Regions from separate parts of the Streptomyces sp. NPDC054887 genome, predicted to be linked through region 2. Evidence: riboswitches for the same ligand, from Rfam matches in the RefSeq annotation. Region 2 holds a riboswitch; each other region holds the start of a gene.
The links. Region 2 has a riboswitch for cyclic di-AMP ahead of ACWGH0_RS01420 (M23 family metallopeptidase). Riboswitches for the same ligand answer to the same signal wherever they lie in the genome.
Positions count from the first base shown of each region.

Region 1 (3,406 bases), on a different contig from region 2:
AGGAGCTCTTCCCGGCCACCTCGCGCATGTCGCGGCCGCGCCAGGGCACCGAGGAGACGGTGGGGCGCATCGACGCCGCCGCCGTGAAGGGCTTCTACGCCGCGCACGTGCGCCCCGCGACCGCCACCGCCGTGATCGTCGGCGACCTGGAGGGCACCGACCTGGACGCGATCCTGGCGGACACCCTGGGCGCGTGGAAGGGCGACCACGCCGAGCCCCGTCCCGTGCCGCCGGTGGTCGCCGACGACACCGGCCGGGTGGTCATCGTGGACCGCCCCGGCGCGGTCCAGACGCAGCTGCTGATCGGCCGCATCGGCCCCGACCGGCACGACCGTGTCTGGCCGGCGCAGGTACTCGGCACGTACTGCCTGGGCGGCACGCTCACCTCCCGCCTGGACCGCGTCCTGCGCGAGGAGAAGGGCTACACGTACGGCGTCCGCGCCTTCGGGCAGGTGCTGCGCTCCGCCCCGGACGGGTCGGGCGCCTCGATGCTGGCGATCAGCGGCTCGGTGGACACGGAGTCCACAGGACCGGCGCTCGAAGACCTCTGGAAGGTGCTGCGGACCCTCGCGGCCGAGGGCCTCACCGACGCCGAGCGGGACGTCGCGGTACAGAACCTCGTGGGGGTCGCGCCGCTCAAGTACGAGACGGCGGCGGCCGTCGCGGGCACGCTCGCCGACCAGGTCGAGCAGCACCTGCCCGACGACTTCCAGGCGCAGCTCTACACCCGTCTCGCGGAGACGGGCACCGTGGAGGCGACCGCCGCGGTCGTCAGCGCCTTCCCGGAGGACCACCTGGTCACGGTCCTCGTCGGCGACGCCTCGCGGATCGAGGAGCCCGTCAGGGCGCTCGGCATCGGCGAGGTGAAGGTCGTCAGCGGCTGACCGGCCCGGACCGAGGAGGTCAGCGGCTGAACCCGGGCACGGTGGTCAGCGGCTGACCGGCTCGAACGGTCTGCTCAACCCGCCCTGAAACGGGACAAAGAAGGACCCCGGCATCCGAGAGGCCGCCGGGGGTCCTTCTGTTATGTCCGGTTTGTTGCGGAGGTTGCCTGTCTGGCCTGTGGGGTGCGTTACAAAACGCCGTGTCTGTTTGGTGATTAAAAGATGTCCCGTTTAGCGTCTGTCCGGCTGTCCGTCAGCAGTGAGCCGCATCCGCGGCACCGGGCAGCCATCGCCGAGTCCCCGTCAGGCGCGAGCCTGGGGAGCCGGGGACCCACGCAGTCCCTGGGGTGAATCGGACGTCCTCCGCGATCGCGGAGGGGTCCGTAGGAGACCTTCCTGCTCCGAACCCGTCAGCTAACCCGGTAGGCGAGAAGGAAGGAAAGGACCAGCCACTCCATGGCGTTCACCCGTGCCACCGGGAAGCACCGTCGTCCGAGCCGCCTGACGCGCAAGAGCGCGAGCATGGCCGGCGTCGCCGCCCTCGCGACCACCGGCGTCATCGGAGGTCTGGCCTCTCCGGCCCTCGCCGCCGACGGCGACGCGGCCCAGGCCGTCCAGGACACCGGCCTGACCCAGGCCATCGTCATCGGCGACTCCCTCGCCGACCAGATCGCCGCCCAGGCCGACCAGCAGAAGCGTGCCGCCGTCAAGGCGGAGGCCGCGCGCAAGGCCGAGGCCGAGCGGAAGGCCGAGGCGAAGCGCAAGGCCGAGGCGAGAGCCAAGGCCGAGGCCGAGGCGCGGGCCAAGAAGGAGCGCGAGGAGCGCGCGGCCAAGGAGCGCGCCGCCCGCGAGGCCGAGCGCAAGCGCCTGAACGCCTACACCCTCCCGATCGCCGGCTCCGTCGTGACCACCGGCTACAAGTCCGGCGGCAACCTCTGGTCCTCCGGCAGCCACTCCGGCGTCGACTTCCGCGCCGCGTCCGGCAGTTCCGTCGTCGCCGTCGGCGCGGGCACCGTCGTCGAGGCCGGCTGGGGCGGCGCGTACGGCAACAACATCGTGATCCGGATGAACGACGGCACGTACACGCAGTACGGCCACCTCTCGTCCCTCGGCGTCTCCGTCGGCCAGGCCGTCACCTCCGGCCAGCAGATCGGCCTCTCGGGCTCGACCGGCAACTCGACGGGACCCCACCTGCACTTCGAGGCCCGTACGTCCCCCGAGTACGGCTCCGACATGGACCCGGTCGCGTACCTGCGCGCCCACGGCGTGAGCGTCTGACGCCCCGGTCCACCCCGTTCGTACGCAAGGCCCCGGCTTCCCCGCCGGGGCCTTGTCGCGTGTCCAAAAGCCGTCCCTTTGTTCCGGCGCCCGTCGGAAAACGCGGAATGCTGCAATAGAGTCACCGAAAAGGCGTCGGTCGACCGCGTTTCGCGGGGATCAAAGGCGGAGGTTCGGTCATGCGCATTCCCGCGCAATCGGTATGCACGGCAATTCGTGACGACATCGTTTCCGGCGTGTTCCCGCGCGGCGCCAGGCTCACCGAAGAGCTCCTCGCCCGCCGATACGGCGTCTCGCGCGTCCCGGTGCGCGAGGCGCTGCGCACGCTGGAGTCGGAGGGGTTCGTCACCACCCGCCGGCACGCCGGCGCCTGCGTGGCCGAGCCCACCGAGCAGGAGGCCGCCGACCTCCTGGAGGTACGGACGCTCCTCGAACCGCTGGGCGCCGCCCGCGCCGCCCAGCGGCGCACCGAGGCCCATCTCAAGGTGCTCCGCGGCCTCGTCAGACTCGGCCAGGAGCGGGCCCGCAGGGGCGAGGGCGAGGATCTGCGCGCGCTGGGCGGCTGGTTCCACGAGACGCTCGCCCAGGCGTCGGGCAGCCCCGGCCTGACGGCCCTGCTGACCCAGCTCAGACACAAGATCGCCTGGATGTACGCCGTCGAGCAGCCCGCCCGCCCCGCGGAGTCGTGGGCCGAACACGGGGCCATCGTCGACGCCGTGGCGCGCGGCGACGCGGAACGGGCCCGCGCGCTGACGGCGCTGCACGCCGAACGCGCGGTGGCCTCGCACCGGTTGCGGCGCAGCGGGCGAGGGCGCGAAGGCGTGAGGACTTCGCAACATCCCGTAAACACGGTGAGCGGCCGCCTTTAACAGTGGCGCCGTATACAAAAAGAAGCGCGAATTCAGGGGTGTATTTCTGCTGCCCGAATTCGGCGGCGTACGGCCGCGCTCACCACGCGAAGAAGCCGCGGCCCCGAATTCGAGGTGCCGCGGCTTCTTGGCGGGAATGCGCCCGTCCGAGTGGTCAGACGGTCTCGGGCAGCTCGTCGAGGCCCTCGGAGACCAGCTTCGCCAGGCGGTCGAGAGCGGCGTCGGAGCCCTCGGCCTCGGACGTCAGCACGATCTCCTCGCCGCCCTGCGCGCCGAGGCCGAGCACCGCGAGCATGGAGGCGGCGTTGACCGGGTTGCCGTCGGCCTTGGCGATCGTCACGGGGACACCCGAGGCGGTCGCCGCGCGGACGAAGA
Region 1 is NZ_JBSGYQ010000002.1:105,053-108,458, forward strand. Features, by position in the region: gene ACWGH0_RS01895 (M16 family metallopeptidase) at 1-884, shown strand, start outside; cyclic di-AMP (ydaO/yuaA leader) riboswitch at 1,165-1,327, shown strand; gene ACWGH0_RS01900 (M23 family metallopeptidase) at 1,341-2,162, shown strand; gene ACWGH0_RS01905 (GntR family transcriptional regulator) at 2,342-3,031, shown strand; gene ACWGH0_RS01910 (HPr family phosphocarrier protein) at 3,186-3,406, opposite strand, start outside.
Region 1: it holds a riboswitch for cyclic di-AMP, as region 2 does, so the genes downstream of both, ACWGH0_RS01900 (M23 family metallopeptidase) here and ACWGH0_RS01420 (M23 family metallopeptidase) in region 2, are expected to answer to the same signal.

Region 2 (3,406 bases):
GCGGCGGGGGCCCGTGGGGCGCGTGGTCGGGAGCGGTCCCCCCATGGCGTACAGTTGGGTTCAACGACGCGGGGTGGAGCAGCTCGGTAGCTCGCTGGGCTCATAACCCAGAGGTCGCAGGTTCAAATCCTGTCCCCGCTACTGAAGACGAAGGCCCGGATCTCGGAAGAGATCCGGGCCTTCGTTGTGTCCGCTGTCGTGTCGCGGACCGCCGCGGCCCCCGCCCGTCCCCCGTTCGGCCGCTCCCGATGGCCGCGCCGCGCGGCGGCGGCCAGCCTGGGCAGGGCCCGGTACCGTCCGCAGCCGGGTACGCGGCGAGGAGACCACGGTGGGGAAGAAGGGCGGGGCGGCCTCGCGGTTCGTCCGCGCGCTGCCCGTGCTGCTGATCGCGCCGAGGGGCAGCAGGACCGCCGGAGGACCGTGAGTCTGATCAGGCGTCCCGGGCTGCCGGACGGCCGAACCAGTGCAGGCTCTGACCGTGCGGCGCGGTGAAGGCGACCGCGCGTTCGTCGAGGGCCAGGGTGAGCAGGTGCTCGTCGTCGGGGGCGGGGGCGTCGAGCCACGGCAGCACGGTGTGGTGCTCGTTGGAGATCCAGTGGCCGGGCAGTTCGCGGACGAGCGCGGCGAACCGCTCACGGCGGGCGAGCGGCAGGTAGGTGAGCACGGCGGTGTGGAAGACGACCAGCGTGGCGTCCTGGGGAGCCTCGGCGGCCAGCGCCGGCAGTGCGTCGACCAGGTCGCCGCGGACGATGCGGGGCCGGGGAGCCGTACGCACGGCCTCGACGGCGGCGAGCTGCCGGCGCGGGCGCTCGGCGGGGCCGGGCCAGATCAGTGACTGGAGCCAGCGGATGTCGTCCTCGGCGGTGGCGTCGAGCGGGTTGAGGTCGATGCCGGCGCGCCACACGACGTCCGGGAGCGCGGTGGGCAGCGGCACGGGGCCCTCGGTACGGCAGTGGAAGGTGACGGGGGAGGCGCCGAGCACGGGGCCTTCGTCGTACCGGTAGGCGTAGCGGTCGGGGTGGAGGCACAGGCCGGCCGAGGCGCCGACCTCGACGAGCGCCAGGGGCTGGGGGAGGGCGGCGAGGAGGGGCAGCAGGGTGGCGCAGCGGGCGGGCTCGTTGGTCTGCGTGAACCGTTCGAGTACGACGGTGCGCACGGCGTCCCAGTGCGCCAGGGTCCAGGCGCGGAAGGACGCCCAGTCCTCGTACCGGCCGCCGAGGTAACGGACGGCGGCGAGGAGGAGATTGGGCTGCTGCTTGTTGCCGGGCGGGAGCGCGGCGACGAGGGCGCAGAGGTCTCCGTCCTCGCTGATGCGGGCGGTGAGTTCCGCGTACAGGGGAGAGACGCCGCGGGCCTGCTGCTCGGAGAACTCGCGGTAGCGGGCGGCCACGGACTGCGTGCTGTTGACAACCATGTGCCGAAGTTAGCCGCAGGGAACGGCTCGCCACGCTGCGTAGTCGGGGGATGCCCCTCCGCATAACGATTGACGAACCGTCATGCGACGGATGTTTTCTGAGTGGCGGTCAACTCGTCCGGCTGTGATGGCTTGTGTCCTGATTGGTTCAGGGCGAGGCCCTTAACGATCAGTTGGAACAGCTTGGAATCCGGAGCCGGTGTCTATTAACGTTCGATAACGCAGCGCGGTCGTCCCAGTCGTCGCAAGAGACGGCACCGTGCGCACGCGCCGAATCCCGCGAGGGAACCGGGGAACCACGTTCCTTGGGGTGAATCGGGCCGCTCCGTACCCACGGAGAGGCTCGTAGGAGACCTTCCTGCTCCGAACCCGTCAGCTAACCCGGTAGGCGAGAAGGAAGGAAAGGAGCACGCCCACGTGGCGTCCAACAGCCCTGCCCCCCACACCGCCATGCCCCCCTACGGGGCGGCCCACGACACCGGGAACCACGTCGGCGGGGAGGGGACCTGGGAGGAATGGAATCCCACCGAGGAATCCGTCCGTCCCGTGCGCGGCCGTCACCGGGTCGCCAAGCAGCGCGGCGGTCTCGGCCGCAGCTCCACCGTCCTCGGCGTCGGCGTCATCGCCGCTGTCGGCGCGGGTGGCATCGCCACCGCCCAGGACAAGCCGGCCATTTCGATCTCCCTTCCCGACGCGATAGCGGACTCGCTTCCCGACGCAGACCAACTACCCGGTGTCGGCGCTTTGATGTCCGACGACGCGGAACCCGACGCCGGTGAGGCGGGCGAGGCGGTCCTGGCAGCCGCCCCCCTGACGACCGCAGGCGTCACCACCGCCGACGCGCAGCAGGGCACCACCGACGCGGGCGAGGCCCTGCGCGCCCGCATCCTCCAGCAGGCCGAGCAGCAGCAGACCGCCGCCGACGCCGAGGCGAAGGAGGCCGCCGAGAAGGAGGCCGCCGAGAAGGCCGCGGCCGAGGCGCAGAAGCAGCAGAGCGCGGCGGAGGCCGAGGCGGCCGAGGAGAAGCGCGAGGCCGCGGAGAAGAAGCGCGAGGCGGAGGCGGAGGCCGCGCGCAAGGCCGAGGCGGAGCGGCTCGCCAAGCTGGCCGCCAGCTACTCGCTGCCGACCTCCTCGTACACGCTCACCTCGACCTACGGCCAGTCCGGCGCGATGTGGTCCTCCGGTCAGCACACCGGCCTCGACTTCGCCGCCCCGACGGGCACGCCGGTCAAGGCCGTGCACGGCGGCACGATCAAGTCCGCCGGCTGGTCCGGCTCGTACGGCTACCGCATCGTCCTGGAACTGGAGGACGGTACGGAGATCTGGTACTGCCACCTCTCCTCGATGACCGTCACGTCCGGCGACGTCGGCACGGGCGACGTCATCGGCCGCGTGGGCGCCACGGGCAACGTGACGGGCCCGCACCTGCACCTCGAAGTGCACACCCCGGACGGCGCCGGCGTCGACCCGGCCGCGTGGCTGCGCGGCAAGGGCCTCACCGTCTGACGGCTCCGGCCCTTCGCACCGCACTGTGCCGGGGTGTCCCACGGTTTCCCGCCGGACACCCCCGCGCGGCGCCCCTTTCGCCGGCAGCCCTGACGCACGCCCCCCGCGCCCAGGGCTGCCGGTCCGCGTGCGCGTCCGCCTCGGCTAGCCCTGCCGGTACGGGTTGTACACGGCGTAGTCCTGATGCGGCGGCGGCCCGTACCCGTACCCCTGTCCGTACCCGTACGGCGGCCGGGCGGGCGGCCACGGCGGCGGGGTCCGCACCCGGCCGGTGGCGCGCGCCGCGTACTCCAGGGCCGGACCGGCCACCTCCCTGCGCTGCCAGAGGTGGTGCAGCAGCTCCTGCTCACGGGCCGTGAAGTCCGCGTCCAGCGCACCCCGGTGGGCGCGGTGGCGGAGGAACGCGAGCGACGTGGCTGAGGCTTCGTACTCGGCCACGGCACGGGCGGCGGCACGGCCTCCGGTGCGCCCCGCCCCACCGTTCGA
Region 2 is NZ_JBSGYQ010000001.1:298,204-301,609, forward strand. Features, by position in the region: tRNA gene ACWGH0_RS01410 (tRNA-Met) at 68-141, shown strand; gene ACWGH0_RS01415 (DUF2332 domain-containing protein) at 431-1,414, opposite strand; cyclic di-AMP (ydaO/yuaA leader) riboswitch at 1,673-1,820, shown strand; gene ACWGH0_RS01420 (M23 family metallopeptidase) at 1,832-2,920, shown strand; gene ACWGH0_RS01425 (PrsW family intramembrane metalloprotease) at 3,065-3,406, opposite strand, start outside.

Region 3 (3,406 bases), on a different contig from region 2:
GGGCCGGGGCGCCGGTCTTGATCTGGCCGCAGTTGGTGGCGACGGCGAGGTCGGCGATGGTGACGTCCTCGGTCTCGCCGGAGCGGTGCGACATCATGCACTTGAAGCCGTTGCGCTGCGCCAGCTCGACGGCGTCCAGCGTCTCGGTCAGCGAACCGATCTGGTTGACCTTGACGAGCAGCGCGTTGGCCGACTTCTCCTCGATGCCGCGGGCCAGGCGCTCCGGGTTGGTGACGAACAGGTCGTCGCCGACCAGCTGGACCTTGTCGCCGAGGCGCTCGGTGACGGTGTTCCAGCCGGCCCAGTCGTCCTCGAACAGCGGGTCCTCGATGGAGACGAGCGGGTACGCCGCGACGAGCTCCTCGTAGTACTCCGTCATCTCGGCGGCCGAGCGGGACTTGCCCTCGAACTCGTACACGCCGTCCTTGTAGAACTCGGACGCGGCCACGTCGAGCGCGAGCGCGATCTGCTCGCCCGGGACGTAACCGGCCTGCTTGATGGCCTCCAGGATGAGGTCGAGCGCGGCGCGGTTGGAGTCCAGGTTCGGCGCGAAGCCGCCCTCGTCGCCGAGGCCGGTGGACAGGCCCTTGGACTTCAGGACGGACTTGAGGGTGTGGTAGACCTCCGTGCCCCAGCGCAGGGCCTCGGAGAACGACTCGGCGCCGATCGGCGCGATCATGAACTCCTGGATGTCGACGTTGGAGTCGGCGTGCGACCCACCGTTGAGGATGTTCATCATCGGAACGGGCAGCAGGTGCGCGTTCGGGCCGCCGAGGTAGCGGAACAGCGGCAGGTCCGACGCCTCGGAGGCGGCGTGCGCGACGGCGAGGGAGACGCCGAGGATGGCGTTGGCGCCGAGGGACGCCTTGTTCTCGGTGGCGTCCAGGTCGAACATGGCCTGGTCGATCAGGCGCTGCTCGGTGGCGTCGTAGCCGACGAGCTCCGGGCCGATCTGCTCGATGACGGCGAGGACGGCCTTCTCGACACCCTTGCCCTGGTAGCGGTTCGGGTCACCGTCGCGAAGCTCAATGGCCTCGAACGCTCCGGTGGAGGCACCGGACGGAACAGCAGCACGACCCGTGCTGCCGTCGTCGAGGCCGACCTCGACCTCGACCGTGGGGTTGCCTCGGGAGTCCAGGATTTCCCGGGCTACGACGACGTCGATGGACGGCACGAGCATCTCCTTCTGGGATGTGACGCTAGGGGTGCAGGGTCACTTTCGCCTTGCGACAAGAGCCTAACCGGCTCGGGGGCGTCGGTCGGCCGTTCGCCCGCCCCCTGGGACGAGAAGAGCCCCGAATACCCGCAATAGCGGACGTAACTGCTGGCCCGACTTCCGGCGCACCGGGAGCTACCGGGCAGTAACACGCCCGGCGGGGGCGCCGAAGGCGAAACCCCGGCCCGGCGCGTACGGGGGAGACGCGCCGGGCCGGGGTGCTCGGGGGGTGACCTCGGGTCAGCTCAGGTGGAGCTGCTGGCCCGCGTAGATGACATCGGCGTCGTCGACGATGTCCTTGTTCAGCTCGAACAGCTTCTCCCAGCCGCCCTTGACCTTCTTCTTCTCGGCGATCTTGCCGAGGGTGTCGCCGGACTTCACCTTGTACTCGCCGTCGCCCTTCTCGAAGGACTTCGGGGCGGCGGGCTGCGCGGCCTTCGGCGCGGTGCGGACCTCGCTGCGCGAGGCGGGCTGCTCGGCGGCGCGCGGCGCGGCCTGCTGCTTCGGCTGCTCCTGCTGCGCGGAGGAGGAACCGGAGGTGTCGACGCCCGGGTCGACGCCGTCGTTGGTCAGGCCGCCGGCGCCGGCGCAGGCCCAGGCGCCCGGGCCCTGCATGTCGAGGAGCTTCTCGGCGGTGGCGATCTGCTGCGCCTTGGACGCCTTGTCGGCGGTCGGGGCGTACTGCGTGCCACCGGCGGCGGCCCAGCTGGAGGCGGAGAACTGCAGGCCGCCGTAGTAGCCGTTGCCCGTGTTGATGGACCAGTTGCCGCCGGACTCGCACTGGGCGACGGCGTCCCAGGTCTCGACGGAGGCGGCGGAGGCCGACGTGGCACCCATCAGCGGGACGGCCACAGCGGCGCCGGTGATGCCGGCGAGCGTGGCGATACGAGTGGCCTTGGACGGGCGGCGGTGCTTGGCCTTGCCGGAAAACAGCATGCGACATCTCCTCACCGACGCCTGCGAGGTGAGCTGTCGGGTTCGGGCCAAGTGAGTGCCCGGCGCGCGACCTGGGTCGCGCGGCTTAACCCCAAGCCGGTTCCGTGCGTCTCGCGACGTACGGGCCCGGCGCCTACCTGGGTCCCCCGCTCCTGCCTACGGCGCTTTACGCGTCGGTTCCCCTCGGCCGCCGGCAGGATTCGGCGTGACGGTCGACGGGGCCCGCGGTGGCGAGCGGTTCGACCGTAAACACATGAGCCGGTGATGTTCAAAAAGGCCCATCAGGGAGAAATCGCCCGTCCCGGCCTTCACGCGGCCCATATCCGCGCAGGTCAGGGGCGGCGGGGCGGGATCGTCCGGGCCGGGGACGTGAGTTGGGACAAAGAGACCCTTGTCTCACTTGCTCCAATGTGGACATAGCGGCCCGAACTACCCCCCGAAATCAGCCCAGATCGAGGCTCTGGCCAGGAAGGATCAGGTCCGGGTCGGCGCCGACCGTCTTCTCGTTGGCCGCGTAGAGCTCCGTCCAGCCGCCGCGCACCTCGTGGGCGTCGGCGATGGCCGACAGGCTGTCGCCGGTGCGGACGGTGTAGCTGCCGTCCGGGCGCGCCCCGCCCTCCGCCGTGGCGGCGTCACGTGTCGCCCCGTCACCCCGGGAGGCATGGCGGCCCGCTTCGCGCTCGATGCCCGCTTCGCCGGACACGACCGCGTCGTCCTCGCGGGCCTTCTCACCGCGGTGCTTGCCCTTGGGGGCGGCCTCCTCGTCCTTCGCCCCCTTCTCGTCGGCGGACGGCGGCGCGGGGCTCTCGGGGTCCCCGTCCGTCGTGCGGCCCTCGGAGGAGGCGCCGGAGCGGTCCGCCTTCACGGAGGAGGACGACCCGTCCCGGCCGGCCCCGGACGTCCCGCCGGCCGACGGCTCGGCCGACTCGGAGGCATCGGGGGCGTCGGGGCGCTCGGTGGCCGCCGCGCCCTTCTCCGCCTCGGCGGCCGAGCCGCCGGCCGCACCGTCGTCCGACGCGGCGTCGTCACCCTCCGTCAGGCCGGAGATGAGCGCGCAGCTCGGCCACGCCTCCGGGCCCTGCTCCGCGAGCACCTTCTCCGCGACCTGGATCTGCTGGGAGCGGCTGGCGAGGTCGGCGCGCGGCGCGTAGGCCGTACCGCCGAACTTCTGCCACGTCTCGGGGGAGAACTGGAGCCCGCCGTAGTAGCCGTTGCCGAGGTCGGCGCTCCACATGCCGCCGCTCTCGCAGTCGG
Region 3 is NZ_JBSGYQ010000007.1:86,356-89,761, forward strand. Features, by position in the region: gene eno (phosphopyruvate hydratase) at 1-1,180, opposite strand, end outside; gene ACWGH0_RS06090 (transglycosylase family protein) at 1,457-2,152, opposite strand; cyclic di-AMP (ydaO/yuaA leader) riboswitch at 2,156-2,326, opposite strand; gene ACWGH0_RS06095 (transglycosylase family protein) at 2,595-3,406, opposite strand, start outside.
Region 3: it holds a riboswitch for cyclic di-AMP, as region 2 does, so the genes downstream of both, ACWGH0_RS06090 (transglycosylase family protein) here and ACWGH0_RS01420 (M23 family metallopeptidase) in region 2, are expected to answer to the same signal.